DNA from 3 places in the Pseudomonas abietaniphila genome. Region 3 is predicted to be linked to each of the others. Evidence: riboswitches for the same ligand, from Rfam matches in the RefSeq annotation. Region 3 holds a riboswitch; each other region holds the start of a gene.
The links. Region 3 has a riboswitch for cobalamin ahead of ABDX87_RS26510 (ABC transporter substrate-binding protein). Riboswitches for the same ligand answer to the same signal wherever they lie in the genome.
Positions count from the first base shown of each region.

Region 1: linked by a shared signal. The riboswitch ahead of cobW (cobalamin biosynthesis protein CobW) and the one ahead of ABDX87_RS26510 (ABC transporter substrate-binding protein) in region 3 are both predicted to bind cobalamin.
Region 2: linked by a shared signal. The riboswitch ahead of ABDX87_RS25890 (CbtB domain-containing protein) and the one ahead of ABDX87_RS26510 (ABC transporter substrate-binding protein) in region 3 are both predicted to bind cobalamin.

Region 1 is NZ_CP155619.1:5,879,517-5,885,114, reverse strand. Features, by position in the region: gene cobN (cobaltochelatase subunit CobN) at 1-2,356, opposite strand, end outside; gene cobW (cobalamin biosynthesis protein CobW) at 2,360-3,439, opposite strand; cobalamin riboswitch at 3,575-3,790, opposite strand; gene ABDX87_RS25925 (IclR family transcriptional regulator) at 4,012-4,851, opposite strand; gene ABDX87_RS25920 (aldehyde dehydrogenase) at 4,944-5,598, opposite strand, start outside.
Region 2 is NZ_CP155619.1:5,868,649-5,874,246, reverse strand. Features, by position in the region: gene ABDX87_RS25895 (NAD(P)/FAD-dependent oxidoreductase) at 1-923, opposite strand, end outside; cobalamin riboswitch at 1,209-1,431, shown strand; gene ABDX87_RS25890 (CbtB domain-containing protein) at 1,530-1,715, shown strand; gene ABDX87_RS25885 (CbtA family protein) at 1,727-2,446, shown strand; gene ABDX87_RS25880 (cobalamin biosynthesis protein) at 2,443-2,856, shown strand; gene cobM (precorrin-4 C(11)-methyltransferase) at 3,013-3,759, shown strand; gene nfuA (Fe-S biogenesis protein NfuA) at 3,853-4,446, opposite strand; gene ABDX87_RS25865 (acyltransferase family protein) at 4,558-5,577, opposite strand.
Region 3 is NZ_CP155619.1:6,011,309-6,016,906, reverse strand. Features, by position in the region: gene ABDX87_RS26520 (NCS1 family nucleobase:cation symporter-1) at 1-595, shown strand, start outside; gene ABDX87_RS26515 (aspartate/glutamate racemase family protein) at 619-1,347, shown strand; cobalamin riboswitch at 1,400-1,597, shown strand; gene ABDX87_RS26510 (ABC transporter substrate-binding protein) at 1,738-2,751, shown strand; gene ABDX87_RS26505 (FecCD family ABC transporter permease) at 2,757-3,779, shown strand; gene ABDX87_RS26500 (ABC transporter ATP-binding protein) at 3,818-4,597, shown strand; gene ABDX87_RS26495 (UvrD-helicase domain-containing protein) at 4,670-5,598, opposite strand, start outside.

The sequences.
Region 1 (5,598 bases), 130 kb from region 3:
ATCGGGCGGCGTACAGCTCCAGCCGCTCGCGCGTATCGCCGACCGTACGCCACGGATCGGTGCTCACTTCATGCAGTACATGAGGTTGTGGTCCGGTCCATGGCTCGCCGAGCACACAGTCCAACGGGTCGAAATCCAGGGCCATGGCCTTGCTCAAGGCGCGCAAGAGACTCGCCTGCGCACCACGACCATCACCACGGGGCACGCGCAGGATCGCCAGCAAGGTATCGATGCGCAGCCGTCCGCTGGGCGACTCGCCGAACACGTGCAAACCATCGCGAATCTGCGACTCCTTCAAGTCGCACAAATAAGTATCCAGCCGTGGCAACCAGACTGCCGCGTCGGCATCGCTGTCGAGGTGTTCTTCCAGGGCCAGTTCGCGATCAATGTGGGTTTCGCGGACCAGACGGAGAATGTCTTTCTGCAGCTCGCGTGCCCGTCGCGGGTCGAGCAACTGGGCTTCGTAATATTCGTCGGCGAGCAGTTCCAGATTGCGCAGCGGCCCATAGGTTTCTGCACGGGTCAGCGGCGGCATCAGGTGATCGATGATCACGGCCTGGGTACGTCGCTTGGCCTGAGCGCCCTCGCCCGGGTCATTGACGATGAACGGGTAGATGTTCGGCATGGCGCCCAGAATCGCGTCCGGCCAGCAGTGTTCTGACAGTCCGACGCCCTTACCGGGCAACCACTCCAGATTGCCGTGCTTGCCCACGTGAATCACGGCGTGCGCGCCGTAGCTTTTGCGCAGCCAGAAGTAGAACGCCAGATAGCCATGAGGCGGCACGAGATCCGGATCGTGGTACACCGCGCTGTGATCGAGGTTGTAACCCCGTGCCGGTTGAATGCCCACGAAGGTCATGCCGAAGCGCAGCCCGGCGATCATCATCCGGCCGTTGCGGCACATCGGATCCTGCGCGGGCTGGCCCCAACGCTCGATCACCGCTGTGCGATTGGCCTCGGGCAACCCTTGAAACGCGGCCAGATACTCGTCCATGGCCATGCTCTGATGGCAAGGCCGCTGATCGAGACCGTCCGGGTCGTTGGTCACGCCGCCGAGCAAGGCGTGAATCAAGGCCGTGCCACTGTCTGGCAGCCCTTCGACGGGATAGCCTTCGCGCTGCATCGCGGTGAGGATATTCAGCGCCGCTGCAGGCGTATCCAGCCCCACGCCGTTACCGATGCGGCCATCCCGGGTCGGGTAATTCGCCAGAATCAGCGCCACGCGCTTGTCAGCATTGGGGGTGCGTGCCAGCAACACCCAGCGCCGTGCCAGCTCGGCGACGAAGTCCATGCGCCCCGGTTGCGCGCGATAACAGACGACGTCGGACTGACTGCGCTCGCTGTACCAGGCCAGGCCCTTGAAGCTGATCGGACGGCTGATGATGCGTCCGTCCAGTTCCGGCAGCGCGATGTGCATCGCCAGATCACGGGAGCCAAGCCCCTGCTCACTGGCCTGCCAGGCCGGCTCGTTGTCCTGCGCGCAGATCGCCTGAATGACTGGAATATTGCGCCGGAACGGGCGCAAATGCGGCGCCTCCGGGCTCGACTGGGCAAAACCGGTGGTGTTGAGGATGACCTCGCACGCCGTCTCGTCCAGCCAGTCCTGCACGGCGGCCAGGCACGCCGGCTCTTTCAGGCTGGCGACGGCGATGGGTAACGGGTTCAAGCCTTGCGCCAACAACCGTTCGCAGAAGACATCAATGAAACCGGTGTTGGCCGCTTGCAGGTGCGAGCGATAGAACAGGACAGCCGCCACCGGATGACCCATACGCCAGTCGGCCTGCCACTCAGCAATACCGGCATGGGCCTTGGCCGGGTGATAAATCGCCGTGCGCGGCAGCGTCTGCGGTTCGGCCCAGGAATAATCGCGAGCCAGCCAACGACTGGCGATGCACCGGAACAGCTCCAGCGCATTCTGTTTGCCACCCTGGCGCAAGTAATGCCAGAGCCGGTCACGGTCTTCGGCAGGCTCGGTGCTCAGGTCACTGAGTTCCGGATCGGGACGATCGTCGCCCGGCACCAGAATCAGCTTCACACCCTTGGCTGCCAACTCCACCAGTCGTTCAACGCCGTAACGCCAGTAACCAATGCCGCCGTGCAAGGAAATGAGAATGACCTTGGCATGACGCAGCACTTCATCGACGTAAAGGTCCACCGACGCGTGGTTCTGCACCTGCATGGGGTTGGCCAGACGCAGGCTGGGGTAATCGTCCGTCAATTGCTGCGCGGTTTCCGCGAGCAATGCCAGCTGGGAATCGCCGCTGCACAGAATCACCAGCTCGGCGGGGGTCTGTCCAAGGTCAGCGATGCTGTCGTCGGGGACAAAGCCACCGGGCTGGGTGCGCAGCAGGTGCATGGCTTAGCCTTTGATCTCGGCCGCCGTGACGGCAGCGCGCAATTGGGACTCAAGCACGCCAGCGTCGAGTTCCTGGCCGATCAGCACCAGATGGGTCAGGCGCTCTTCGTCCGCTTTCCAGGCACGGTCGAAGTGCTTGTCGAAACGGGTGCCTACGCCCTGCACCAGCAAACGCATCGGTTTGCCGGGAATCGCGGCGAAACCTTTGACGCGCAGGATGCCGTGCTGGACAACCGCCTGGGTCAGGGCGTCGAGCAACAGTGCTTCGTCGGCTTGCGGCAGCGAGATGGAAATCGAGTCGAACGCGTCGTGGTCATGATCATCGTGGTCGTCGCCGTCGTGATGATCGTGGTGCGTTTTGCGGCCGTCGATGTGCAGCTCGGACTCGGCGCCCAGCCCCAGCAGGACGCTGATCGGCAACTGGCCCTTGCTGGCTTCGATGACTTTGACCGCAGGTGGCAACTCTTCGGCCACTTCAGCGCGCACAGCGGCCAATGCAGCAGCATCGAGCATGTCGGCCTTGTTGAGGATGACCAGGTCGGCGCTCGCCAGCTGGTCGGCGAACAGCTCGTGCAACGGGGACTCGTGGTCCAGGTTCGGATCGAGTTTGCGCTGTGCGTCGACCTGATCCGGGAATGCCGCGAACGTGCCGGCAACGACAGCCGGGCTGTCAACCACCGTGATGACGGCGTCAACGGTGCAGGCGTTGCGGATCTCAGGCCACTGGAAGGCTTGAACCAGCGGTTTCGGCAGAGCGAGGCCCGAGGTTTCGATGAGGATATGGTCCAGATCACCACGGCGGGCGACCAGCTCCTGCATCACCGGGAAAAACTCTTCCTGGACGGTGCAGCACAGGCAGCCGTTGGCCAGTTCATAGACGCGACCGTTGGCCTCTTCTTCGGTGCAGCCGATGGTGCATTGCTTGAGGATTTCGCCGTCAATGCCCAGCTCGCCGAATTCGTTGACGATCACCGCGATACGGCGCCCCTCGGCGTTATCGAGCATGTGGCGCAACAGGGTGGTTTTGCCCGAACCGAGAAAGCCGGTGACGATGGTGACGGGAAGTTTGGCCAGTGTTTTCATCGGATGCCCTATGGCGTTGCGGCGGGCAAACAGGACGAGAACCGCGCAGCCGTCGATGCCGACAGGCTCGCCATTCGATTCGCCACCGGATCACCCCGCCCGGTTGTAATGAGAATTCGCAGGGCCTTGCTGAAAAGCAAGCCCGTCTTTGAGGCAGGTCTCCTGGCTCACGGCGGCGAAGTGGCTGACGCAGTCGTCACGCCTATCGCATTCATCACGCCTTCCCGCTCGCGCAGTGGCTGTGCAATGAACATGACCGTTTACAGTTGCGGGGGCAGCTGCGGCATGTACCGCATTCCCTTCTTAGCGCCGGTGTCGAGAAACCCGAGCCGGCGAACCTCAAGTGCGCAAGGCTACGCAGTGGTCAGGCGAAGGTCAACGAGCAACGGTATACGTGGGGCATTTTGCACGTCGCAGTTTGTAGTGACCGGACCATCGCGCTGGAAAAGCAACAGCATCGGAGGACGCGAATCCGGTAGGAGTGGAGTGAGGGAGATTGATGTATGACGATGATCGTTCCCACAGGTCATGCATTTGCCGCAAATCCTGCTAACGGCAAATCCCGACAGCCATCAGCGAAACCCACCCGCCCGCTGACTCCAACCCGCGCTGGAGATGGCATGCGCGGTGTGAATCAGTGAAGGGCCGAAGGCTTTGCGCGCGTCCTGAAAACTCCAGCGGCTGGCCGGCACCGAGATGTTGATCGCGCCCAACGGCGTGCCACCCGCATCGACAATCGGCGCTGCCAGGCTAATGTCTCCCAGAAAATACTCGCCCTCAATGCTGCTGTAGCCCTCCTCCCGCGCCTCGGCGATCGTGTCGAGCAAGGCGTCGAGATCGGTGATCGTGGCATGGGTGTGCATCGGGCGCGGCATGGCGCGGAGCAGATCGGCGCAGGCCTGGGGGTCGAGTCGGGACAGGTACGCGCGGCCCGACGCAGTGCAGTACATCGGCAGGCTCAGCCCCAACGGCATCGGAATCATTACCTGATTGTGGCTGGGAAAACGCGCGACGAAGACCATCTCGTGCCCGTCCGGCTCGGACAGGTTGCAGCTTTCGTGGCATTCCCGGTTGAGTTGATGCAGGTACGGGGATGCCCGGTCGATCAGGCTGTCGGTCTGCAGGTAGCCAAAGCCCAGCGACAAGGCGCGTGGCGTCAACTGGTAGCGTTTGCTCTGCGGATCCTTGCGCAGGTAGCCCAAGGCTTCAAGGGTGAAAGCGAAGCGCTGTGCCGCGCTTTTGGTGATGCCGGTCGCGGCGGCGATCTCGGGCAGGTTCATGCTCGGATTGCCGGCACGAAACGCCATAATCACCTCAAGACCGCGGGCCAGCGTGCTGGCGAACAACGGCGAGTCTTCAGGCGCGACTTTGTCGGCAGGCAGTTTTTCGTCAGGCATGGAATCTAGGCTCATGGGCGCTCGCGGAGAATGGCGTTGTTATTGACTGACTGGCGCTCGCGGCGGGTACAGACAAAAAAGCGACTGTACCCGACACGACACCTTCGTCAACCGCCCAAATGCACCCAGACCGACTTGGTCTGTGAATACTGAGTCAAGGCTTCCAGGCAACGGTCGCGGCCGTTACCCGACTGCTTGAAACCGCCCCAGGGTTGCGTCATGTCGCCATGATCGAAACAGTTGACCCAGACGATCCCGGCTTCCACATCGCGGGCGAAGGTCAGCGCCTTGTCGATGTTCTGGGTCCAGACGGATGCCGCGAGGCCGTAGATCGAGTCGTTGGCAATGTCCAGCGCGTGCTCCAGGCCCTGGACCCGAATGGCGGCGGCCACAGGGCCGAACACTTCTTCACGGGCCAGGGTCATGTCAGGCGAGACATCGGCATAGAGCGTCGGACTGACAAAGGCGCCGTGCTCCAGACCCTGCGGCACACCGCCACCGAACACCAGTCGGCCGCCTTCGGTGTTGGCCTTGTCGATGTAGCCCAACACGCGCTTCTGCTGCTGGAATGAGACCATCGAGCCCATTCGAGTACGCGGGTCGAACGGGTCCCCAGGCACGAAGCGCCCTTGCGCCACCGACGTGAAGCGCTCGATGAAGGCGTCGTAAATGCTGTCCTGCACCAGCAAGCGAGAACCTGCGTTGCACACCTCGCCCTGATTGGCGTAAATGCCATTCACCGCGTAACTCACCGCGCGATCA
Region 2 (5,598 bases), 140 kb from region 3:
TAAATGTCCAGCATTTCTGCCCGTACACGTGCCACATCGCCGCCGTTCAACGCGTCGCGAAAGGCACCTCGGGTGCCGAGCACGAAGCGGCCGTCGTCGGTTCTTCGAAAATAGCGCAGCACACGGAAGGTGTCGGAAACCGGCAACCCGCCCGGCAGCACCTGGTCGAGCAACGCAGCGGACAACGGCGCCGTGGCCGCTTGCAGGCTCCACAACGTGACGTAGGTGTGCGGCAACGCCGGCAGCAATGGCGAAGAGTAGGCGTTGGTCGCAATGACCACCTGTTCTGCACGGATCTCACCGCTAGCGGTAGTGACGGTCCATCCGCCTTCGCCACGTCGCAGCTGCAACGCCGCGCAGTGTTCGAAAATCTTCACCCCGCGCGATCTGGCTGCCGCGGCCAGCCCCTGGACATACTGATAAGGCTGCAGCTGCCCCGCCCGTCGATCCAGCAGCGCGCCTTTATAAATAGACGTGCCCAACAGCCGAGTGGTCTGCGCTTGATCGAGTACCTGCACGTCGCCGCCACGCGACTGCCACTGAACGGCGCGATTCAACAGGTTGTCCAGCGCCGCGTCGTGATGGGCCGCCTGGATCCAGCCGTCCTGACGCGCGCCGCATTCAATGCCCAAACGCTTGATCAGATCGAACACATGTTGGGCTGCACCGCCCACCAGATCGGTGAGCGCGGCGCCCTTCGACTGCCCGAACCGCTGCTCCAGTTCATCGGGATTCAGCTTGAGTCCGGGAATCACCTGCCCGCCGTTACGGCCCGAAGCCCCCTCACCGATGTTCAGTGCGTCAAGCACCACCACGTCGCCGTCAATCGCCGACAGTTCAAGCGCAGTGGACAGCCCGGTGTACCCCGCACCAATCACCACACAACGCGCACGGGACGGGAGCCTGGCGACGAAGGCCGGCATGGGTGACTGAACCTGCCAAAGGCAACTGAAGAGATCGACTGATGCTTTCAAGATTCACCTGTATCGATAATCGATATAAGTCTATTTATATTCGATATCGTCAGGCGCGCAAGTGCCCTCTTCCCGGCACGTCGTTTCCGGGGCAAATGCGTCGTTAAAGGCCTTTAAAGCTATCGATATTCGATAGATCGTCCCCCAAGAGAGGCAATGGGTTCAGCCTGTAACCGGCCCGATGCCCTCACGCGCCACGCCATCCCGATTGACTGAGGCACCACACCGTGGTCTCCTACACGCCTTGTTACGGGTGCCCTTCACAGGGTGAAACGGGAAACCGGTGCGCGCAGACCTCAAGGTGTGTGCAAGTCCGGCGCTGCCCCCGCAACGGTAAGCGAGTGAAGAGTCAGATCCACTGTGTCGGTAGCGATATGGGAAGGCGATTCTTGAAGGCATGTGGCAGTTGCACGTGTCCCTCGCAAGCCCGGAGACCGGCCCGACAACGACACATAACGAACCCGCGGTGGGCGGGCGCTGTTGAGTTCATGGCCGACGCTCGTCCGCCGTGTCCCTTGCGCCTTCCCGTCCGCTGACATCTCAGAGGGAAGCGCCATGTCGATCAGTACCACCAGCCAGACATCCAGCCACATCACTACTCAGACCCAACGCCTGACCGCCGCCATCAGCGCGATGATCCTTGGCGCGTGCCTGGTTTACTTCGCCGGTTTCTCGCACCTGGACGCCGTGCACAACGCTGCGCACGACACCCGTCACAGCGCCGCCTTCCCTTGCCATTGAGACCTCTCGCCATGTTCAAGCGAATCGCTCAAACGGCGGGTTTCACGGGTCTGCTCGCTGCCCTGCTGCTGACCCTGCTGCAAAGCTTCTGGGTCGCCCCCTTGATCCACGAAGCTGAAACCTATGAGAAAGCCCCTGCCGCCGAACAGCACGCGCATGCTGAAGGCGCCATGGCCGCTCATGTCCACGACGACGAGGCCTGGGAGCCGGAAGATGGCTGGCAGCGCGTAGTGTCCACGGCGGGCGGGAACCTGGTGGTTGCCGTGGGTTTCGCATTGATGCTGGTAGCGCTTTACACCTTGCGCACGCCGGCCACCGCTCGCCAGGGCGCGCTCTGGGGACTGGCCGGTTTTGCCGTGTTCGTCCTCGCGCCAACCCTGGGCTTGCCCCCTGAGTTGCCGGGCACAGCGGCCGCAGACCTGACTCAGCGGCAAATCTGGTGGGCGAGCACCGCCGCCTCCACGGCAGTAGGTCTGGCGCTGATCGTGTTCGCTCGTCACTGGCTATTGAAAGTGCTGGGGGCCGTGATCCTGGTGATTCCACACGTCGTTGGCGCACCTCAGCCGGAAGTCCACTCGGCACTGGCGCCGCAAGCGCTGGAGGCACAGTTCAAGATCGCCTCGTTGCTGACCAACGCGGTGTTCTGGATTGCGATGGGCCTGATCAGCGCCTGGCTGTTTCGCCGCAGCGCCGCGCAATCAGCTCACGCGAGCCTGAACCACGCCGTATGAGTGAACCCGACAACCGGCCGATACGCGTGATCGGCCTGGGCTGCCAGCGTGGCTGCCCCGCGTCGGTGCTGCTGGGGCTGATTGAAGTCTGCCTGATGGAACACAAGCTGACGTTGAACGACGTCACCGCCCTCGCCTCCATCGACCGCAAATCGGACGAGGTGGGACTGCTGGAACTGGCGGAACAACTCCAGTTGCCGCTCGGGTTTTTCAGCGCAGAGGAGCTGGCGGTTTTCGAGCCGCACCTGAGCCACCGCTCACAGATCGCTTTCGACCACACCGGCTGTTATGGCGTGGCAGAAAGCGCGGCGCTGGCGATGGCTTCGCGGTTAAACGGCCCACCCGTGAAGTTGGTGATCGAACGACGCAACAGTTCCCAAGCGACCTTCGCATTGGCTTCCACGTTGTAATGCCATTTCCCTGTGGGAGCGAATTCATTCGCGAATCGGAATTTCAGGCGCCGAATGTGCAGATGCCTGGACGATTTTTCGCGAATGAATTCGCTCCCACAGAAATCGTGCCTGCCCCGAGTGCAGAAGTACAAGAGTGAGTAATCTGGAGACCCCATGACCGTTTTCTTCATCGGCGCAGGCCCCGGCGATCCGGACCTGATCACCGTCAAAGGCCAGCGTCTGATCCGCACCTGTCCGGTCATCATCTACGCCGGTTCGCTGGTCCCGGAGGCCGTGCTGGAAGGCCATCAGGCGGTTCAGGTGACGAACAGTGCGGAGTTGCATCTGGAGCAGATCATCACCCTGATGAAATCTGCTCATGCAAACGGCCAGGATGTGGCGCGCGTGCACTCCGGCGACCCGAGCTTGTACGGCGCGATTGGCGAGCAGATTCGTTGCCTGCGTGAGTTGGGCATCCCCTTCGAAATCATCCCCGGCGTCACCGCCACCGCCGCTTGCGCCGCGCTGCTGGGCACCGAACTGACGCTGCCCGATATTTCTCAAAGCGTGATTCTGACCCGTTACGGCGACAAGACGGCGATGCCGGAAGGCGAAGCGCTGGGCGACCTCGCGCGGCACAAGGCGACCATGGCGATTCATCTGGGGGTCAGTAATCTCGGAAAGATCGTCGCCGAGCTAACGCCGCACTACGGGTCGGATTGCCCGATCGCCGTGGTTCATCGCGCCAGCTGGCCTGATCAGGATTGGGTGACCGGCACGCTGGCTGATATCGAACAAAAGGTGCAGGAGAAGGGTTTCAGGCGTACGGCGCTGATTCTGGTGGGGCGTGTGCTGGGAAATGAGGTGTTCAGCGAGTCATCGCTGTATCGCGCCGGGCATGCGCATGTGTTCAGGCCTTAAAACGCGCGCATGACTGACACGATGCGCCTACACAGAATATGTACCCAACAAAAAGCCCCGAACCAGTCGAGGCTTTTTGTGCAGCAGAATCACTCAGTAGTAAGCGTTTTCTTTCTGAGTGTGGTCAGTCACGTCACGCACACCGGACAGCTCAGGAATGCGTTCCAGCAACGTGCGCTCGATGCCTTCCTTGAGCGTCACGTCAGCCTGACCGCAACCCTGGCAACCACCACCGAACTGCAACACGGCGATGTTGGCCTCGTCTTCTTCGACGACGTCGATCAGGGTGACCTGACCGCCGTGGCTCGCCAGACCCGGGTTGATCTCGGTCTGCAGGTAGTAATTGATGCGCTCGTTGATCGGGCTGTCGGCATTGACCATCGGCACTTTAGCGTTTGGCGCCTTGATGGTCAGTTGGCCACCCATGCGGTCGGTGGCATAGTCGACCACCGCGTCATCCAGAAACGCTTCGCTGAACGAATCGATCCAGGCCGTGAAGCTCTTCAGGCCAATGGCCTTGTCTTCCGGCTTTTCTTCGCCTGGCTTGCAGTAAGCAATGCAGGTTTCAGCGTATTGGGTGCCAGGCTGGGTAATAAACACGCGGATGCCGATGCCGGGGGTGTTCTGCTTTTCCAGCAGATCGGCCAGGTAATCGTGGGCGGCATCGGTAATAGTAATAGCGGTCATGAAAATTCCTCGCAGACGTGGGGCGGAGTTTACGCCATTCCACGGCAACTGACAAAGTCCTAGTATTTCGCTCAGGTAATTTTGTCGAGACCGGTGGCGAGACGCCAGCTGTCAGGGAACGGCCACTTCCTTGACCGCCCTTCTGCTGTCCAGCCAGCCTTTCATCCGACGGTACAATCCCTTCTCGATCCACTCGTAGCTCAGCCAGGCGCCAAGGGCGATCACCGGGATGCACACGGCGAATGCCACGTATGGATTGACACCATACCGCTGAGCGGCCAGCCAGCCACCGTACAACACCAGCACATGCAGCAGGTACACCGAATAGGAACAATCACCCATGGTTTTCAGCAGGCGACTGCCGCGCATGTACGGTTCCAGCGAAATGCACGCTACGACGATCACCGCGCTGGGCAGGCCCCAATTGACGATGCGCAGGTCTGGCGGAAGCTGCTTGATCGTCAGCAACGCACCGCCGATGGCCAGCAACGGCAGCCACAGCCGTTCAGAGATCCAGCCGCGGCGGTAGATTACCCCGATCCCGATGCCCAGCAGGAATTCATAAACGATATCGTTGGCATAGAAACGGCTGATCAACCCTGAACGCCCGAGCACATCGGTCACCGCGAACAACGCGGCGGCAACGATCAACGGGCGCAGGCGCTGCTGGAACAGGAATACCATCGAGAACAGGACATAGAACAGCATTTCGTAATTCAGCGTCCAGCCCACATTCAACGTCGGGTACAGCCCATACCCACCGGGGTTCTCGGACGGGATGAACATCAGCGAAAGGATGAAGCTCTGCCAGTCCACGACCTGGTGCGGCAGCAAGGGGTGCGCGACGACCACCAATAACCCCATCACCACGGTGTAGAGCCAATAAGCGGGGACAATACGGATGATGCGATTGAGCATGAAGCGACTGGCGGGTATGTCCTTGTCTACCGTCGACAGGTAGATCACCAGACCGCTGATGACGAAGAAGATGTCGACACCCACGGCACCCTTTTCAGTAAAAAACCGGCCGATCGGGCCGCTGGGATGAAAATCGAAAAAAATCTGCATGAAGTGGTGACACACAACGGCCCACGCGGCGAGTGCCCGCAGGGCTTGAACCGAAATCAACATCTCTAACCTCTTGCTTCGTCG
Region 3 (5,598 bases):
CCAGAGCCCGACGGACATCATCAAGAGCATTCCGAGCACCTTTTTCCTGGTGTTGGGTTGCCTGGCGTTTCTCATCGTCACCGTGGCGGTGAACATCATGGCCAACTTTGTTGCACCCGCCTTCGTGCTCAGCAGTCTGGCGCCACGCTACCTGACCTTCCGCCGAGCCGGGATGCTCAGCGCAACGGTGGCGGTGCTGATCCTGCCGTGGAACCTCTACAACAGCCCGCTGGTGATTGTGTATTTCCTGTCGGGCCTGGGCGCCCTGCTCGGCCCGTTGTACGGCGTGATCACCGCCGATTATTGGCTGCTGCGCAAAGGACGGGTTAACGTGCCACAGCTTTACACCGAAGATCCGGCCGGCGCCTACCACTACTCGCGCGGGGTCAACCTGCGTGCCGTCTGGGCGTTTATCCCGGCGGCAATCATTTCCACGATTACCGCGCTGGTCCCGGCCTTCGATTCGGTGTCGCCGTTTTCCTGGCTGATGGGCGCTGCCATTGGCGCGGCGCTTTACCTGTTGCTGGCCGACCGGCGCAACACATTCAAAGACGTCAGTGGCCAGGCCATTGCCGTGCAAAGCACCCAGCATTGATCGCAAGCGAGAGTCGTCCCCCCATGCGTATTTTGATCGTCAACGTGAACACCACCGAATCGATGACCCAGACCATCGCCGAGCAGGCCCGCAGCGTTGCGTCTCCCGGCACGGAAATCATCGGGCTGACCCCGCGCTTCGGTGCGGAGTCGGTGGAAGGCAACTTCGAAAGCTACCTGGCGGCCATCGCGGTGATGGACCGGGTACTGTCCTACGACGAACCCTACGATGCGGTGATTCAGGCTGGCTATGGCGAGCACGGCCGCGAAGGTCTGCAGGAGCTGCTGGAAGTACCCGTGGTGGACATTACCGAGGCGGCCGCAAGCCTGGCGATGCTGTTGGGCCACAAGTACTCGGTGGTGACCACGCTGGATCGGGCGGTGCCGTTGATCGAGGACCGGCTGAAACTGGCGGGCGTCTACGAGCGTTGCGCCTCGGTGCGCGCCAGCGGCATGAGCGTGCTGGAACTGGAGGAAAAACCGGACCGCGCGCTGGAAGCCATCGCCGAGCAGGCCGTTGAAGCCGTCACCCGAGATAAAGCGGAAGTGATCTGCCTGGGCTGCGGAGGAATGGCCGGCCTTGATCAGATGATTCGCGACCGCGCCGGTGTTCCGGTGGTTGATGGCGTGACAGCGGCCGTGGCACTGGCCGAATCGCTGGTACGTCTGGGCCTCAAGACCTCGAAGGTCCGCACCTACGCCACGCCGCGGCCGAAGAGCGTCGTTGGCTGGCCGTTTCGTCTGCAGAATTGAAGCGTCGGTGAGCGATAGACCGGCGGTGCATTCGCCTCATGCCAGCGAATCGTTTAGTATCCCCGCCGCCGGTTTCCACTCGGAATTAATAGGGAATCCACGGGCCCTGCTCTGCCAGGCTCAAACGGAACTGTCCCCGCAACTGTAGGCGCTGAGCCCTGCTTCAAGAATGCCACTGGGTCAAACCGGGAAGGCTGAAGCCGGGCGAGGACGCGCCAGTCAGGAGACCTGCCGGCAAGCGTCAATCATTCACCGGCGGGGTGTCCGGGAAGGACACCCGTGCGCGTCTTTTTCGCGATCTGCACTTGCCCTGTCTTTTCAGCGGCGAGCCGGGATGTGCTTTCCAGTGCCTGCCCTTTCGGCCAACAGGTTTACTGGAGATCCCCGCTCATGTCGCTGCGCCGCCTTTGGTTGTTGCTCGCCAGTCTGACGCTGTCTAGCCCGCTCCTCGCTGAGTCAACGCATTACCCGCTGACGGTCGACAACTGCGGCGTACCGCTGACATTCGCCCAGGCACCGCAAAAAACCGTGACCATCGGCCAGGCCGCAACGGAAATGCTTTACGCACTGGGGCTCAGCCAACAGGTGATCGGCACGTCGTTGTGGTTCAACGACGTACTGCCTCAATTCAAGGACGCCAACAATACGATTGATCGCCTGGCCGACAACGCACCCAGCTTCGAGTCGGTGGTTGGCAAACGCCCGGATTTCGTCCCGGTTCAGTTCGAATGGATGGTCGGACCTCAAGGCGCAGTCGGTACCCGGCAACAGTTTCACGACCTGAACATCCCGACCTACATCCTGCCGTCCGACTGTGAGGGCAAGAACAACCGGGTGGGCGCGGACGGCACGCGCCTGGCGGCCTTCAACGTCGAGACGCTGTACAAGACCCTGGCTCAACTGGCGCTGATCTTCTACGTACAGGATCGCGGACAACAGCTGATCGCCGGCTATCAGGCGCGTCTGGCCAAGGCCGTTGAACAGGCGAAAAACCATGGCAGCCACGACGTTTCGGCGGTGTTCTGGTTTTCCAGCCCTGACCTCGACACTGACCCTTTTGTCGCCGGCCGCAAGGGCATCCCCAATTTCATGCTCGACACGCTGGGCATGCGCAATGTCATCGATTCCGATGAAGAGTGGCCCACCGTTGGCTGGGAAACCATCGCCAAGGCCAATCCGACGATTCTGGTGATCGCTCGCATGGACCGCCGGCGCTTCCCGGCCGACGATCATGAAAAGAAACTGGCGTTTCTCAAATCCGATCCGGTGACGCGCAACATGGACGCGGTGAAGCACAATCGCATCGTGATCATGGACGCCAGCGCAATGGAATCCAGCGTGAGGCTGTTCGACGGTATCGAGCAGCTCGGCGCTGCCGTTCAAAGCGCCACCTCTGCGCCATGAACCGCATGAGTGTGTGTCGATGGCTGGGCCACGGCCTGTGGGTCAGCGCCGTACTGGCGCTGGCAATCATGGCGGGCGTTGCGATCGGCGAGACGTCGATCAGCCTGCCTGTCATCGCTCAGGTGTTGGCGAACAAGCTGTGGGCGGCCGGTTACCGGGTGGACCTCATCGACGAAGGCATTGTCTGGAACTACCGCCTGACCCGCGCCATTGTCGCGGCGGCTTGTGGTGCGGGGCTGGCAATTTCCGGCGTCGTCTTGCAGTCGCTGCTGCGCAACCCGCTGGCCGACCCTTATCTGCTGGGCATATCGGCGGGCGCCTCCACAGGGGCCGTCCTAGTGGCGGTCATCGGTCTGGGCGCCGGGGCAGTCTCCCTGTCGACCGGCGCCTTTGTCGGCGCGATTGCCGCCTTTGCCCTGGTGGCCTTGCTTGCCCGCGCCTCTCGCGGCGAGACGGCGGCCGGCCAGATCATTCTGGCGGGGATCGCCGGCTCACAGTTATTCAACGCCCTCACGTCCTTTCTGATCACCCGCTCAGCCAACGCCGAGCAGGCGCGCGGCATCATGTTCTGGCTGCTCGGCAACCTCAGCGGCGTGCGCTGGTCGTCGGTGAGCCTGGCGGTGCCCGTGGTGTTGCTCGGGCTGGCGGTCTGTCTGTGGCATCGCCGCTCACTGGATGCGTTCACCTTTGGCGCCGACTCGGCGGCGTCACTGGGGATCCCCGTGCGCCGGGTTCAGGCCACGCTCATCGCGACCACTGCACTGATTACCGCGGTCATGGTGTCCATCGTCGGTTCGATCGGGTTTGTCGGGCTGGTCGTCCCGCACGCCGTTCGCATGATCGCGGGCGTGCGCCATGCCCGTTTGCTGCCGCTCAGTGCGCTGAGCGGCGCACTGTTCATGATCGCCGCTGACGCACTGTCCCGCACCGTGATCAAGGGACAAGTACTGCCCATCGGCGTGATCACCGCACTGGTCGGTGCCCCGGTGTTTGCCCTGATCTTGATCCGTGGGAGCCGCCTCCGATGAACGCTGCCAACCCGATTCACGCGGCCAGCCGTGGGGGTATGCCTCTGCTCAATGCAGTCAACGTGAGCTACGCGGTCAAAGGCGCTCAACTGCTCAAGGGCGTCAGCCTGGCGATTCAGCCGGGTGAAAACCTCGGTGTCATCGGCCCCAACGGATCTGGCAAATCGACCCTGCTCAAGCTGCTGGCCGGGCTGAAAACGCCGACCCAGGGCGACGTGCTATTGCGGGGCAAATCCCTGTCGACCCTGCGCCGAAGGGACATCGCACAATGCCTGGCGGTGGTCGAACAGCACGCGCAAACCAGCGACCACCTGACGTTGCAGCAGGCCGTGGAACTGGGTCGGACGCCCTGGCTGTCAGCGCTCGCCCCCTGGACCGATGTCGACCGGCACATCGTTGATCAAGCCATGGCCGACGTGAACCTGGAGCACTTGAAACACCGCGCATGGCATTCGCTCTCGGGAGGCGAACGGCAACGGGCGCATATCGCCCGGGCGCTGGCGCAACGGCCACAGATTTTACTGCTGGACGAACCGACCAATCACTTGGATATCCAGCAACAGTTGTCGATCCTCGGGCGGGTTCATCAATTACCCGTCACCACTGTCATCGCCCTTCATGACCTCAATCAGGCGCTGGACTGCGACCGTCTGGCGGTCCTTGACGGAGGGCGTCTGGTGGCCTTGGGTTCACCCTTCGAGGTGCTGACGCCGGAACGCCTGTACACGACGTTCGGCGTCACGGGGCATTGGCTGACCGATCCGGTCGACGGCGCGAAGCTGTTGCGCCTGCGCACGGTCTCAGACTGCGCTCCCTAACTCCCCAATCGGGCCGCCCGCGCGATGGCGGTCTCACGACCGCCACCGCTGCACCGCCGACAAACCGCGTGGCTACACGGTGGCCTCATCGCTGCGCATGGCCCCTCGTCGGTCTTCGAAGAAGGCTTTGTCCCCGGCAATCCGCGAAGATGCTTTTGGCACGGCCGCGTCGTCGTTGCCCGCCGCGTCGATGAACCAGTAGCAATGACGCACCGCCCGGGTGATCGCGACATACGCCAGGCGCAACACCTCGTCCTTCTGCGCGTTGTCGAAGGCTTCAAGGTCGCCCTCCTTGCCCAGCCCGGCCATCTGGTAGACCTGATTCTTGTACGGTGACTGGGTCAGGTGCTGGCAGTCGCCGAGCAGGAACACCGCGTCAGCCTGCAAACCCTTGGAGCTGTGATACGTCAGTTGCTTAAGGCGCCGCTCGCCGGGCGGCAACGCATAATCGGTATTCATCACCGATTGCAGTGCCTCCGGCAACTTGCTGCGCTCGCTCCCCTTGCGGTACAGCAGCAGCACCGAGTGACCCGCGTTGTAATGCTCGATCAGACTCGCCACCAATTGATCGTCATCGCGATCGAACACGTTGACCGGCAGCAGCTCCTGCACCGGCCCGCTGGCTCGGGCCTTCTTGCCGCTGATCGCCGGTGCAGCGCGCACGATGTGTTCGGCCGCGTCGATGATGTGCTGGTGGCTGCGGAAGTTGTCGCTGAGCATGACTTTGGTGGTGCTTGGCGACGGGAACTCCTTGGGGAACTCCATGAAGAATTTCGGCGAGCTGCCACGCCAGCCGTAAATTGACTGCCAGTCGTCTCCGACGCACAAGAGCGATGAGCGCTGCGCGCCTCGGCCCACATGCAACGCTGGGCCACGGCTGCGGATTTCCCTCAGGCTGGCGCGGATCCACGAGACGATTTGCGGCGAGACGTCCTGGAACTCATCGATCATCAGGTGCGACAGCGGACGCAAGCCCTCGTCGTTGACCAGCTTGAGATTCT